3 regions of the Streptomyces sp. NPDC059247 genome follow, and region 2 is predicted to be linked to each of the others. Evidence: riboswitches for the same ligand, from Rfam matches in the RefSeq annotation. Region 2 holds a riboswitch; each other region holds the start of a gene.
What was found. A riboswitch is a leader RNA that binds a small molecule or an ion and turns the genes downstream of it on or off. The one in region 2 is predicted to bind thiamine pyrophosphate.
Positions count from the first base shown of each region.

Region 1: another riboswitch for thiamine pyrophosphate. It lies ahead of thiO (glycine oxidase ThiO); the one in region 2 lies ahead of thiC (phosphomethylpyrimidine synthase ThiC).
Region 3: another riboswitch for thiamine pyrophosphate. It lies ahead of ACFXGN_RS24385 (thiamine ABC transporter substrate binding subunit); the one in region 2 lies ahead of thiC (phosphomethylpyrimidine synthase ThiC).

Region 1 is NZ_JBHYZW010000003.1:353,495-357,933, reverse strand. Features, by position in the region: gene pknB (Stk1 family PASTA domain-containing Ser/Thr kinase) at 1-220, opposite strand, end outside; gene ACFXGN_RS08660 (thiazole synthase) at 308-1,102, opposite strand; gene thiS (sulfur carrier protein ThiS) at 1,108-1,308, opposite strand; gene thiO (glycine oxidase ThiO) at 1,305-2,468, opposite strand; TPP riboswitch at 2,466-2,579, opposite strand; gene ACFXGN_RS08645 (NAD(P)/FAD-dependent oxidoreductase) at 2,671-3,885, shown strand; gene ACFXGN_RS08640 (Rv2175c family DNA-binding protein) at 3,930-4,295, shown strand; gene thiE (thiamine phosphate synthase) at 4,392-4,439, shown strand, end outside.
Region 2 is NZ_JBHYZW010000002.1:214,075-218,513, reverse strand. Features, by position in the region: gene ACFXGN_RS04890 (SsgA family sporulation/cell division regulator) at 11-454, shown strand; gene ACFXGN_RS04885 (YibE/F family protein) at 630-2,012, opposite strand; TPP riboswitch at 2,084-2,230, shown strand; gene thiC (phosphomethylpyrimidine synthase ThiC) at 2,224-4,005, shown strand; gene ACFXGN_RS04875 (hypothetical protein) at 4,043-4,439, opposite strand, start outside.
Region 3 is NZ_JBHYZW010000015.1:72,609-77,047, forward strand. Features, by position in the region: gene frr (ribosome recycling factor) at 1-73, shown strand, start outside; gene ACFXGN_RS24375 (phosphatidate cytidylyltransferase) at 73-1,176, shown strand; gene rlmN (23S rRNA (adenine(2503)-C(2))-methyltransferase RlmN) at 1,344-2,456, shown strand; TPP riboswitch at 2,486-2,596, shown strand; gene ACFXGN_RS24385 (thiamine ABC transporter substrate binding subunit) at 2,662-3,762, shown strand; gene ACFXGN_RS24390 (ABC transporter permease) at 3,801-4,439, shown strand, end outside.

The DNA of each region.
Region 1 (4,439 bases), on a different contig from region 2:
AGAGCCGGGCGACGGACTTCGCCTCCCGGATGAACCGCCCGACGAACTCGGCGTCGACCGCGAGGGCCGGGTGCATCACCTTGAGCGCGAGGACGCGGTCGAGACGGGTGTCGACGGCCCGGTAGACCGTGGCCATCCCGCCGACGGCGATGCGCGCGTCGACGCGGTAGCGGCCGTCGAGCAGCCGCCCGACGAGGGGGTCCTGAAGGGTCGTGTCCACGGCGTCGAGTCTACGAGCCGCGGGCCCGGCACCCGCCCTGCCGCCGGGTACCGGGGCACAGCTGTGACGAGCGTCCCGCCGGGGCGCTCAGAAGGCCGGGCGCTCCGGGTCCAGGTCGGCCCGGCCCGTCACCGGGGAGGACGCCTCCGCGAAGTGGCGGCGCGGGATGCGGCCCGCCCGGCGGGCCAGCCGTCCCGCCTCGACCGCGTGCCGCATCGCCGACGCCATCAGGACCGGCTCCTGCGCCCGGGTCACCGCCGAGGCCAGCATCACCGCCGCGCACCCCAGCTCCATCGCGAGCGTCGCGTCCGACGCGGTGCCCGCGCCCGCGTCGAGGATCACCGGCACCCCGGCCCGTTCCACGATCAGCTCGAAGTTGTGCGGGTTGCGGATGCCGAGCCCGGAGCCGATGGGGGAGCCCAGCGGCATGATCGCCGCGCAGCCCACGTCCTCCAGCTTCCGGGCGAGGACCGGGTCGTCGTTGGTGTACGGGAGCACGGTGAACCCGTCGTCGACGAGGGTCTCGGCCGCGTCGAGGAGTTCCTCGCCGTCCGGCAGCAGGGTCCGCTCGTCGGCGACGACCTCCAGCTTGACCCAGTCGGTGCCCAGCGCCTCCCGGGCGAGCCGGGCGGTCAGGACCGCCTCGCCCGCGGTGAAACAGCCCGCCGTGTTGGGCAGCACCCGGATGCCGAGCCGCTCCAGGACGGAGAGGACCGAGCCCCGCACGGTCGGGTCGAGCCGCCGCATGGCGACGGTGGTCAGCTCGGTGCCCGAGGCGGCCAGCGAGCGCTCCAGGACGTCGAGGCTGGGGGCCCCGCCGGTACCCATGACCAGCCGAGAGGAGAACTCCGCGCCGCCGAGGACGAACACGTCGTCGGACATCGCGCTCAGCCCCCCTGGACCGCGGTGAGGACCTCCACCCGGTCGCCCTCGCCGAGCGGGGTCGTGGCCCACTGGCCGCGCGGCACGACCGTCTCGTTGAGGGCGGCGGCGACCCCGGTGCGGGCCGTGGTCAGGGTGGCGACGAGGGCGTCGAGGGAGAGCGGGCCGGGCAGCTCGCGCGCCTCCCCGTTCACGGACACGATCATGCGGGCTGCTCCTGGCGTACGGGAGGGGCGGGGGAGAAGCGGCGGGGGGAGAAGGGGCGCGCCTCCTCGGGGAGGACGCCGGTGGTGAGGACCTCGGCCATCACGTCGCCGGTGACGGGGGTCAGCAGCACCCCGTTGCGGTGGTGGCCGGTGGCCAGGTGCAGGCCGGGCAGGGCGGTGGGGCCGAGCAGGGGCGCGTTGTCGGGGGAGCCGGGGCGGAGCCCCGCCAGGGTCTCGGTGAGCGGCAGCTCGGTGATGCCGGGGACCAGTTCGTGGGCGTCGCGCAGCAGCTCGTACACCCCGCCCGCGGTCACCGTGGTGTCCCAGCCGAGTTCCTCGCTGGTGGCGCCGACGACCAGCTCGCCGTTGGCGCGGGGCACCAGGTAGACGTGGCTGCCCCGGACGACGGCACGGACCGTCCGGGACAGGAAGGGGGCGTACGCGGCCGGTATCCGCAGCCGCAGGACCTGGCCCTTGACCGGGCGCACCGGCGGGAGGACCTCCTCGGGCACGCCCGCGAGGCGTCCGCTCAGACTGCCCGCCGCGAGCACCACCTGGTCGGCGGCGAGGTGCCCGCCGTCGGCGAGCACGGCGCCGCGCGCCCGGTCGGCGGTGGCCGTCAGGCCGTGGGCCAGGGTGCGGTGGAAGACCACTCCGGCGCGTTCGCAGGCGAGGAGGAGGGCGGCGGCGAGCCTGCGCGGGTCGACCTGGTGGTCGCCGTCCACCCGCAGTCCGCCGCGCACCCCGGGCGCGAGCATCGGTTCGAGACGGCGGCACTCGCGTCCGCTGAGCCATTCGGAGGCGAGTCCGCAGCGGGTCTGGAGGGCGTGCAGCTCGCGCAGATGGGCCCGGTCGTCGGCGTCGAGGGCGACGGCGAGGGTGCCGCAGGCGCGGTGGCCGACGTCGTGGCCGGTGGCCTCCTCCAGTTCGGCGACGAAGGCGGGGTAGCGCGCGGCGGAGGCGAGGTTGAGCCCCAGGAGGGTCTCCTCGCCGTAGTGGAGTTCGGTGACGGCGGCGAGCATCCCGGCGGCGACCCGGGCCGCTCCGCCGCCGGGGTCGGGGTCGACGACGGCGGTGCTCAGTCCGCGCCGCGCGGCCCGCCAGGCCGTGACCAGGCCGATGATGCCGCCCCCGACCACGAGGACATCGGAAGAACGCATGGGCGTCCAGCCCCTCCCTTCGCCGGCATGACCCGGATCAGGTTCGTACGGTCGGAGGCCGTCCCAGCCTCCCTCTCAGCCCGGTGCGTCCGGGCTCCCGCGAGTGCTTTACGACCGCCAGACTAGCCCGCCGGCCGGGTGGCCACAGGCCCCCGCCCCACCCCGACTTCCTGACGGTTCGTCAGGTGCGTAGGGTGGCCGGGTGAGCGAGCAGAAGCGGGACCAGCAGCACGTCGTGATCGTCGGCGCCGGGATGGCGGGCGTCCAGACCGCCGTCGCCCTGCGCGAACAGGGCTTCACCGGCCCCGTCACCCTCATCGGCGACGAACCCCACCGGCCCTACGACCGGCCCCCGCTCTCCAAGGCGGTCCTCCTCGGCGAGGCCGAGGACTCCGCCTTCGACATCTCCTTCGACGACCTCGACGTCACCCTCCGCCTCGGCCTGGACGTCACTGGACTGCGCGCCGACGCCCACGAGATCGACACCGGGGAGGGACCCCTCGGCTACGACGTCCTCGTCCTCGCCACCGGCGCCCGCCCCCTCACCCTGCCCGGCACCGAGGGCGTCCCCGGGGTCCATCTGCTCCGCACCCTCGACGACGCCGTCCGCCTCGGCCCCGTCCTGGCCCGCCGCAGCGCCGTCGTGGTCGTCGGCGCGGGCTGGATCGGCGCCGAGTTCGCCACCGCCGCCCGCGCGGCCGGATGTCCCGTCACCGTCGTCGAGGCGGCGGACCTCCCCCTCGCCGGGGTCCTGCCCGCCGAGATCGCCGCCCCCATGGCCGAGTGGTACGGGGCGAGCGGCGCCGAACTCCTCACCCGCGCGCGCGTGGCCACCGTCGCACCCGGCCGGGTCGTCCTCGCCGACGGCCGCGAACTCCCCGCCGAAGCCGTCGTCGTCGGCATCGGGGCACGCCCCGCCACCGACTGGCTCACCGGCTCCGGCATCGCCCTCGACCCGAGCGGCGCCGTCACCGCCGACGACCGGCTGCGCACCTCCCTGCCCGATGTGTACGCCGTCGGCGACTGCGCCTCCTTCCCCTCCGCCCGCTACGGCGAACGGCTCCTCGTCCACCACTGGGACAACGCCCTCCAGGGCCCGCGCACCGTCGCCTCGGCGATCACCGGGACGGACACGGGGCCGTACGACCCCGTCCCGTACTTCTGGTCCGAGCAGTTCGGCCGCTTCGTCCAGTACGCGGGCCACCACGCCCACGCGGACGCGCTCGTCCGGCGCGGCGACCCCGCCGACGACGCCTGGTCCGTGCTCTGGCTGCGCGCCGGGGTCCCCGTCGCCCTGCTGGCCGTCGGCCGCCCCCGCGACCTGGCCCAGGGCCGCAGGCTCATCGAGACCGGCACCCCGGTCGACCCCGTCCGCGCGGCGGACCCCTCCGTGCCCCTGAAGGCGGCCGTCCGGTAGGGCCCGGCTACCGGCCGGCGGTCCGGGATGGCAGGCTTGTCCCCGTGACCCAGATTGACGTAAAGATCGATGCGCTCGTCCCCGCCTGGCTCTATGTGCCCGACATCGCGGAGATGCTCGACATCGACGTGACCCGCGTGCGACAGCTGATCAAGGAAGGCCAGCTCATCGCCGTCCGCCGGGGACCGAACAACTCCCTGCAGATCCCCGCCGCCTTCCTCCAGGAGGACCAGATCGTCAAGGGCCTCGTCGGCACCCTCACGCTGCTGCGCGACGACGGCTTCACCGACGAGGAGATGCTGGAGTGGCTCTTCACCCCGGACGAGAGCCTGCCGGGCACGCCCGCCCAGGCGCTCGGCGAGAATCGCGGCACGGAGGTGAAGCGCCGCGCCCAGGCGCTCGCCCTCTGACCCGGCACCGAAGACACCATCCGCGCGCGTCGCGGCGTCCGGCCCCGCCCGGGACCGACCGCCGCGCCCCGCGCCACCGACGGGGGGAACCCAACCGTGCCCACGCCTCGTGAGCAGCTCGCCGACGCCCGGCTCTACCTGTGC
Region 2 (4,439 bases):
GGGGTACATGATGCGAGAGTCGGTTCAGGCCGAGGTCCTGATGAGCTTCCTCGTCTCCGAGGAGCTCTCGTTCAGGATCCCGGTGGAACTGCGGTACGAGACCCGTGATCCCTACGCGGTGCGGATGACCTTCCATCTCCCCGGAGACGCTCCGGTGACCTGGGCGTTCGGCCGGGAACTGCTGCTCGACGGGATCAACAGGCCGAGCGGGGAGGGCGATGTGCACATCGCCCCGACGGAGCCGGAGGGTCTCTCGGACGTCTCCATCAGGCTCCAGGTCGGAAGCGACCGGGCCCTGTTCCGGGCCAGCGCGCCACCGCTCGTCGCGTTCCTCGACCGCACGGACAAGCTGGTCCCGCTCGGTCAGGAACGGAACCTGGGCGACTTCGAGGACAATCTGGAAGCCGCGCTCGGCCGCATCCTCGCCGAGGAGAGCGCGGGCCCGGCGGCCTGACCGGCGCCCACCACCCGGCACGGGGCCGACATCTTCCCCCGCGCCCGGGGCGTCCCGCACGACGACGCCCTCACCGTCCCCGTACCCACCAGCACGGTGACACCTTTCCCGTACCGACCGGTGTGAACGGGCCTCCTGTCCTGGCTGTTCGCCGGTACCCGCCGTCCCGCGGCCCTCACTTGGCGCGGCGACGGCGCCCGCCCCGCGCGCCAGTCGCCCTCCGGGCGCCCGCTCCCGTACGGTCACCGGCCGCCGTCGGCCCCCCGGCACGCCCCGCGCCTCCGGCCCGTTCCCGGTCGGCGGAGACCACCAGGGCCGCGAGCGCCGTGGTGAGCGGCACGGAGGCGACCAGTCCGATCGAGCCGACCAGGGTCCGGACGATCTCCTCGGCGACCAACTCGCTGTTGGCCACCGTCCCCATGCTGCTCTGCGCGATCGAGAACAGGAGAAGCAGCGGAAGGGCGGCGCCCGCGTACGCCAGCACCAGGGTGTTCACCACCGAGGCGATGTGGTCGCGGCCGATCCGGATCCCGGCCCGGTACAGCGCGCGCGGCCCCATGTCCGGGTCGGCCTGGTGCAGTTCCCAGACGGCCGAGGTCTGGGTGACCGTGACGTCGTCGAGCACACCGAGCGATCCGATGATGATTCCGGCGAGCAGCAGACCGGACATGTCGATGTCCGGGTAGAGGCCGTGGATCAGTCCGGTGTTGTCGTCGGTGTTGCCGCTCAGCGAGGCCCAGTCGATGAAGAGCGACCCGAGCAGACCGATCAGCAGCAGCGAGATCAGCGTCCCGAGCACCGCGACCGAGGTGCGGGCCGAGAGGCCATGGCACAGATAGAGCGCGGCCAGCATGATCACGCTCGATCCGACCACCGCCACGACCAGCGGATTCGATCCCTCCAGGATCGCGGGCAGGATGAAGAACGTCAGCACGAGGAAGCTGATGACGAGCGCGACGAGCGCCATCAGGCCCCGCAGCCGTCCGACGAGCACCACCGCGAGCGCGAAGATCCCCGCGAGCAGGGCGATCGGCAGCTTCCGGTTGACGTCCGTCACGGAGTACTGGAGATCGTGGGGCGCGTCGGGGGCGTACGCCACCACCACGCCCTGTCCCTGGTGGAGTTGACGGGGCGCGTCCGGCTGCACGATCTCGGTGAACCGCCGCCCCTTCTCCGGCCCGCTGGCGACCTCGACCGTCGCCTTCGCGCACTGCCCCCGCCGGGAGTCGACGGCCTCGCGCCCCTCCGGGGTGGAGGTGTCTCCGGTCGGCGGGACCTGCCCGGCATTGACCGACGCGCAGTCGACGTACTGCACGGAGACGACCTTGCCCTGCTCCGTCTGCCGGTCGAAGCCGACTCCGGTGCGCTCGTGCGCCGGGGTGCCGCCCGGCCACAGCACCACCAGACCGACCACCACGGCGGTGGCGAACGGGATCAGGATCGCGGCGATGACCTTGCGCAGATGGCGGGAGACCGGGGCGGCGGGACCGTGGCTGTGGCTGTGCCCATGGCCGTGCCCGTGGCCGTGCGGTTCGGGGGTCTGATGGGGGGAAGTCACCGACCGATCATCGCAAGAACGGCAGGGGCCCACTGTTCAGCACGCCAGGGATGGCGCTAGCGTGGTGGCACCTTTGCACACGCGGGAGCTCGGAGCACCGGGCTGAGAGGGCGCTGATCACCGTACGCGCGTACTGATGTACGTACGGGAAAGGGCTGCGCCGACCGCCGAACCTGTTACCGGGTAATGCCGGCGTAGGGAGATCGGTCTCATGACCATTCAGGATGCACGCACGCCTGCCTCCGACCAGAACCGGGCCGACGGGCAGCAGCGCACGCCCGGTTGGCACAAGGGGTACGTCCAGGGCTCGCGCCCCGACCTCCGGGTGCCGGTCCGTCAGGTGCACCTCACCAACGGCCGGGACGTCACGCTGTACGACACCTCCGGCCCGTACACCGACCCGACCGTCGACACCGATGTGCGGCGGGGCCTCTCGGCCCTGCGCGAGAACTGGATCGTCGCGCGCGGTGACACCGAGGAGTACGCGGGGCGCCCGGTCCGCCCCGAGGACGACGGCATCAAGCACACCTCGCCGCGCGGCGGGCTCAAGAACCTCGACGCCGTCTTTCCCGGCCGGCCCCGGCTGCCCCGCCGGGGCCGCGAGGGCAGGGCGGTGACCCAGCTCGCGTACGCCCGCCGGGGCGAGATCACCCCGGAGATGGAGTACGTGGCGATCCGGGAGAACGTCTCCCCCGAGGTCGTGCGGGAGGAGATCGCGGCGGGCCGCGCGGTGCTGCCCGCGAACGTCAACCACCCCGAGATCGAGCCGATGATCATCGGCAAGCGGTTCCTGGTGAAGGTCAACGCCAACATCGGCAACTCCGCCGTCACCTCCTCCATCGAGGAGGAGGTGGAGAAGATGACCTGGGCGACCAAGTGGGGCGCCGACACGGTCATGGACCTGTCCACCGGCCGCAACATCCACACCACCCGCGAGTGGGTCCTGCGCAACTCCCCCGTACCGATCGGCACCGTGCCGCTCTACCAGGCGCTGGAGAAGGTCGACGGCAGGGCCGAGGAACTGACCTGGGAGATCTACAAGGACACGGTCGTCGAACAGGCCGAGCAGGGCGTGGACTACATGACCGTGCACGCCGGCGTACTCCTGCCGTACGTGCCGCTCACCGCGCGCCGCAAGACCGGCATCGTCTCGCGCGGCGGCTCGATCATGGCCGCCTGGTGCCTCGCGCACCACAAGGAGAACTTCCTCTACACGCACTTCGAGGAGCTCTGCGAGATCCTCGCGGCCTACGACGTCACGTACTCGCTCGGCGACGGACTGCGCCCCGGTTCGATCGCGGACGCCAACGACGAGGCGCAGTTCGCGGAGCTGCGCACGCTCGGCGAGCTGAACACGATCGCCAAGCGGCACCACGTGCAGACGATGATCGAGGGCCCCGGGCACGTCCCGATGCACAAGATCAAGGAGAACATCGACCTCCAGCAGGAGATCTGCGAGGAGGCGCCGTTCTACACGCTCGGTCCGCTGACGACGGACGTGGCGCCCGCGTACGACCACATCACCTCCGGCATCGGCGCGGCGATGATCGCCTGGTGGGGCACGGCGATGCTCTGCTACGTCACGCCCAAGGAGCACCTGGGGCTGCCGAACCGGGACGACGTGAAGACCGGTGTCATCACGTACAAGATCGCGGCGCACGCGGCGGACCTGGCCAAGGGGCATCCGGGCGCGCAGGAATGGGACGACGCGCTGTCCGACGCGCGGTTCGAGTTCCGCTGGGAGGACCAGTTCAACCTGGCGCTCGACCCCGACACCGCGCGTGAGTTCCATGACGAGACGCTGCCCGCGGAGCCCGCGAAGACGGCGCACTTCTGTTCCATGTGCGGGCCGAAGTTCTGTTCGATGAAGATCTCGCAGGACATCCGGCGGGAGCACGGCGGTACCCAGGAGGAGATCGAGGCGGGGATGGCCGGGAAGTCCCAGGAGTTCGCCGCGAGCGGCAACCGCGTGTACCTCCCGCTCGCGGACTGATCCACCGCCGTCGCTGAGACCGGTACCGGTACCGGTCTCAGCCGTCCGGGGTGTCGGGCCCGGGTGCGGCGGCGGCGAGGACGTCGTGGAGGAAGGGCACGATCCCGCGTTCGAGGAGGGCCAGGCGCCAGGCCTCCCGGGCGCGGGACAGCTCGTCCTCCACGACGTCCTCGCCCACCTCCGCGGGGCCGTTGCGCAGGGCCGTCACGAGGAGTCCCACGGCGGCGCAGAGCAGTCCCGCCGCGGCCACCGTCCCGAAGACCAGACCGGCGGTGAGCAGCGTCGCGCCGAACGCCACGGTCGGGGTGAGGGCGTGCAGGACCGCGCCCGTCAGCAGGAGGATGACGGCCGCCGCGCCCGCGAGGACGGGCACCATGACGGTGAGGACGGCGACGACACCCGCGCCGTCCGGTCCCGGACGGTCGGCGGTCGAG
Region 3 (4,439 bases), on a different contig from region 2:
CACCACCGCGAAGTACGGCGCGCAGGTGGACGAGCTGCTCAAGCACAAGGAAGCCGAGCTGCTCGAGGTCTGATGAACGACTCTTCCTGGGGGGCCCCGGCCGGTTCCGGCCGTGGGGGACCCGACCAGGGGCCCGTCCCGGCGGGTCCCGCACCCGATCGGCACGGGGCACCGCAGACTCGCCCCATGCCCATCGTGCCCGACGTTCCCGCCGGCGGATTCCAGGACGATCACGGCCGGGGGGCCGCTCACCCGAGCGGTCCCCTGTTCCGTGACGAGACGCCGCACGAGCACCCGCAGGAGCCCATGCCCAGCCCCGCCCCGCCTCCGCCGTCCGGGCCGCCCTCGGAGCCCCGGCAGAAGAAGAACGCGGGGCGCGATCTGGGCGCTGCCATAGGGGTCGGGGTCGGACTCGGCGTCGTCATCATCGCGTCGCTGTTCTGGAAGCCGGCCTTCGTCGGCGTGCTCGTGGTCGCCGTGGTCGTGGGCCTGTGGGAGCTGACCTCCCGCCTCCAGGAGCGCAAGGCGATCAGGGCTCCGCTGGTGCCGCTCGCGGTGGGCGGCGCGGCGATGGTCGTCGCCGGTTACCTCCGGGGTGCCGAGGGCGCCTGGGTGGCGATGGCCCTGACGGCGCTCGCGGTGCTCGTGTGGCGGATGACGGAGCCCCCCGAGGGGTATCTGAAGGACGTCACGGCGGGAGTGTTCGCCGCGTTCTACGTGCCGTTCCTGGCGACCTTCGTGGCGCTGCTGCTCGCCGCCGACGACGGTCCGCGGCGGGTGCTCACGTTCCTGCTCCTGACCGTGGTCAGCGACACCGGGGCGTACGCGATCGGCTGGCGGTTCGGCAAGCACAAGCTGGCCCCGAGGATCAGTCCCGGAAAGACCCGTGAGGGCCTGGTCGGCGCGGTGGTGTTCGCGATGGCGGCGGGCGCGCTCTGTATGCAGTTCCTGATCGACGACGGCGTCTGGTGGCAGGGCCTGGTCCTCGGTCTCGCGGTGGCGGCGAGCGCGACGCTCGGCGACCTCGGCGAGTCGATGATCAAGCGGGACCTGGGCATCAAGGACATGGGCACGCTGCTGCCCGGGCACGGCGGCATCATGGACCGGCTGGACTCGCTGCTGCCGACGGCGCCGGTGGTCTGGCTGCTGCTCGCGCTCTTCGTCGGAACGGGTTGACGGACAGCGGGTACTCTGGAAGGGCTCGTGGCGCACCGCGTCGCGAGCCCTTCGTACGCCCCGCTGCCGCGGGGGTGATCCTGAGGTCCCGGCTCCGGCAGTGTGCCGCCGTGGTTCCCCGCCCGTCGGGTGGTGCCAGACCTCGTCGTCCTGAGGAGACGCCCGTCGTGGCCCGTCCGACCCCCGGAGAACTCACTTTCGTCGCCCCGCGCGGTGCCAAGCAGCCGCCGCGGCACCTCGCGGACCTGTCGCCCGCGGAGCGGAAGGAAGCCGTCGCCGCCATCGGCGAGAAGCCCTTCCGCGCCAAGCAGCTGTCGACGCACTACTTCGCGCGGTACGCGCACGACCCCGCCGAGTGGACCGACATCCCCGCCGCCTCGCGCGAGAAGCTGGCCGGGGAGCTGCTGCCCGACCTGATGTCGGTGGTGCGGCACCTGTCCTGCGACGACGACACCACCCGTAAGACGCTGTGGCGGCTGCACGACGGCACGCTGGTCGAGTCGGTGCTCATGCGCTACCCGGACCGGGTGACGATGTGCATCTCCTCGCAGGCCGGGTGCGGGATGAACTGCCCGTTCTGCGCGACCGGGCAGGCGGGGCTCGACCGGAACCTGTCGACCGCCGAGATCGTGCACCAGATCGTCGACGGGATGCGCGCGCTGCGCGACGGCGAGGTCCCCGGCGGGCCCGCCCGCCTCTCGAACATCGTGTTCATGGGGATGGGCGAGCCGCTCGCCAACTACAAGCGGGTCGTCGGAGCGATCCGGCGGCTGACCGACCCCGAGCCGGACGGCCTCGGCCTCTCGCAGCGCGGGATCACCGTCTCCACCGTCGGGCTCGTCCCCGCGATGCTGCGCTTCGCCGACGAGGGCTTCAAGTGCCGTCTCGCGGTCTCCCTGCACGCGCCCGACGACGAGCTGCGGGACACCCTGGTGCCGGTGAACACCCGTTGGAACGTGCGGGAGGTCCTGGACGCGGCCTGGGAGTACGCGGAGAAGTCCGGCCGCCGGATCTCGATCGAGTACGCCCTCATCCGGGACATCAACGACCAGGCCTGGCGCGGTGACCTCCTCGGACGGCTGCTCAAGGGCAAGCGGGTGCACGTCAACCTCATCCCGCTGAACCCGACGCCCGGCTCGAAGTGGACCGCGTCCCGCCCCGAGGACGAGAAGGCGTTCGTCGAGGCCATCGCCCGGCACGGGGTGCCCGTGACCGTGCGGGACACCCGGGGCCAGGAGATCGAGGGCGCCTGTGGACAGCTGGCGGCCTCCGAGCGCTGACCTTGTACGCTGAGGTCGAACACATCTTCATATTCCGACAGGGGAGCGCCACAGCGCTGAGAGTGCGGTGACCGTCAGGCCGCAGACCCTCTGAACCTCGCCCAGGTCATTCTGGGTAGGAAGTTCGGTCGTAACTCGAGCTGTTGCGCCCTGCCCACCTCCGGGTGGGCGGGGCCGCGTCTCTTCCTGGTCACACCCAGGAGGAATGTCAGTGAGCACCAAGAAGGCGGCTGCCGTCGCGCTCGTCGCGGCGCTGGGCGTCACGACGCTGGCCGCGTGCGGGGCGGACGACGCCCGCGACGCGGCGGGGAAGTCCGGCGCGCCCGCGCCGAAGACCGTGACCCTCGTGAGCCACGACTCCTTCAACGCCTCCAAGGAGGTGCTGGCGGAGTTCACGAAGCGGACCGGTCTCACCGTGAAGGTCCTCAAGAGCGGGGACGCGGGCGAGGCGGTGAACAAGGAGATCCTGACCAAGGGCTCTCCGCAGGGTGACGTCTTCTTCGGCGTCGACAACACGCTGCTGTCCCGCGCCCTCGACAACGGGATCTTCGTCCCGTACGAGGCGAAGGGGCTGGACCGGGTCCCGGCCGCGTACCGGCTGGACAAGGAGCACCGGGTGACCCCGGTCGACTCCGGGGACATCTGCGTCAACTACGACAAGAAGTACTTCGCGGACAAGAAGCTGGCGCCGCCCGTCACCTTCGACGACCTGGTGAAGCCCGCCTACAAGGACCTCCTCGTGGTGGAGAACCCCGAGCGGTCGTCCCCGGGGCTCGGCTTCCTGCTCGGCACCGCCGCGAAGTACGGCGACGACGGCTGGGCGGGCTACTGGACGAAGCTCAGGGCCAACGGCGTGAAGACCGTCGACAGCTGGGAGCTGGCCTACAACCAGGAGTTCTCCGGTTCGGCCGGGGGCAAGCAGGCCAAGGGCGACCGGCCGCTGGTCGTGTCGTACGCCTCCAGCCCCCCGGTCGAGGTGCTCTACGGCGAGCCGCGGCCCGCGGAGGCGCCGACCGGGGTGTCCACCGGCACCTGCTTCCGGCAGACCGAGTTCGCGGGACTGCTGAACGGGGCGAAGAACCCCGAGGGCGGCAAGGCGCTGATCGACTTCCTGATCTCGAAGAAGTTCCAGGAGGACATGCCGCTCCAGATGTTCGTCAACCCGGTGGTGACGGACGCGGTGCTTCCCGAGCTGTTCACGAAGCACGGCGTGGTCGTCGACAAGCCGGAGACGATGGCGCCGGAGAAGATCGCCGCGAAGCGTGACGGGTGGATCCAGCAGTGGTCGTCGCTGGTCGTGAAGTAGCGCGCGACGTCCGGGGGAACGTGACGCGGCTGGGCCTGATGGCCCTGCCCGTCGCGTTCTTCGCGGTCTTCTTCGCCTGGCCCGTGGTGTCGATCGTGGACCGGGGGCTGCGGCCCGACGGCGGCTGGCGGCCGGGCCGGATCGGGGAGACCCTGGCCCGCCCGGAGATCCTCGACGTCCTCGGTTTCACCCTCTGGCAGGCGCTGGCGTCGACGGCGCTGACCCTGCTGGTCGCGCTGCCGGGGGCGTACGTCTTCGCCCGCTTCGACTTCCCGGGCAAGGGCGTCCTGCGGGCCGTGGTCACGGTCCCGTTCGTGCTGCCCACGGTCCTCGTCGGCACCGCGTTCCTCGCGCTGGTCGGCCGGAACGGGCTGACGGACGAGCTGTGGGGGCTGCGGCTCGACACCAGCGTGTGGGCGATCCTCCTCGCCCATGTGTTCTTCAACTACGCGGTGGTCGTACGGACCGTGGGCGGGCTCTGGTCCCAGCTGGACCCGCGCCAGGAGGAGGCCGCCCGGGTCCTCGGCGCCTCGCGGTGGACGGCGTGGCGGACGGTGACGCTGCCCGCGCTCGTGCCGTCGGTGGCCGCCGCCGCGCTGATGGTCTTCCTGTTCACGTTCACCTCCTTCGGCATCGTGCAGATCCTCGGCGGGGGCGCGTACTCCACCCTGGAGGCG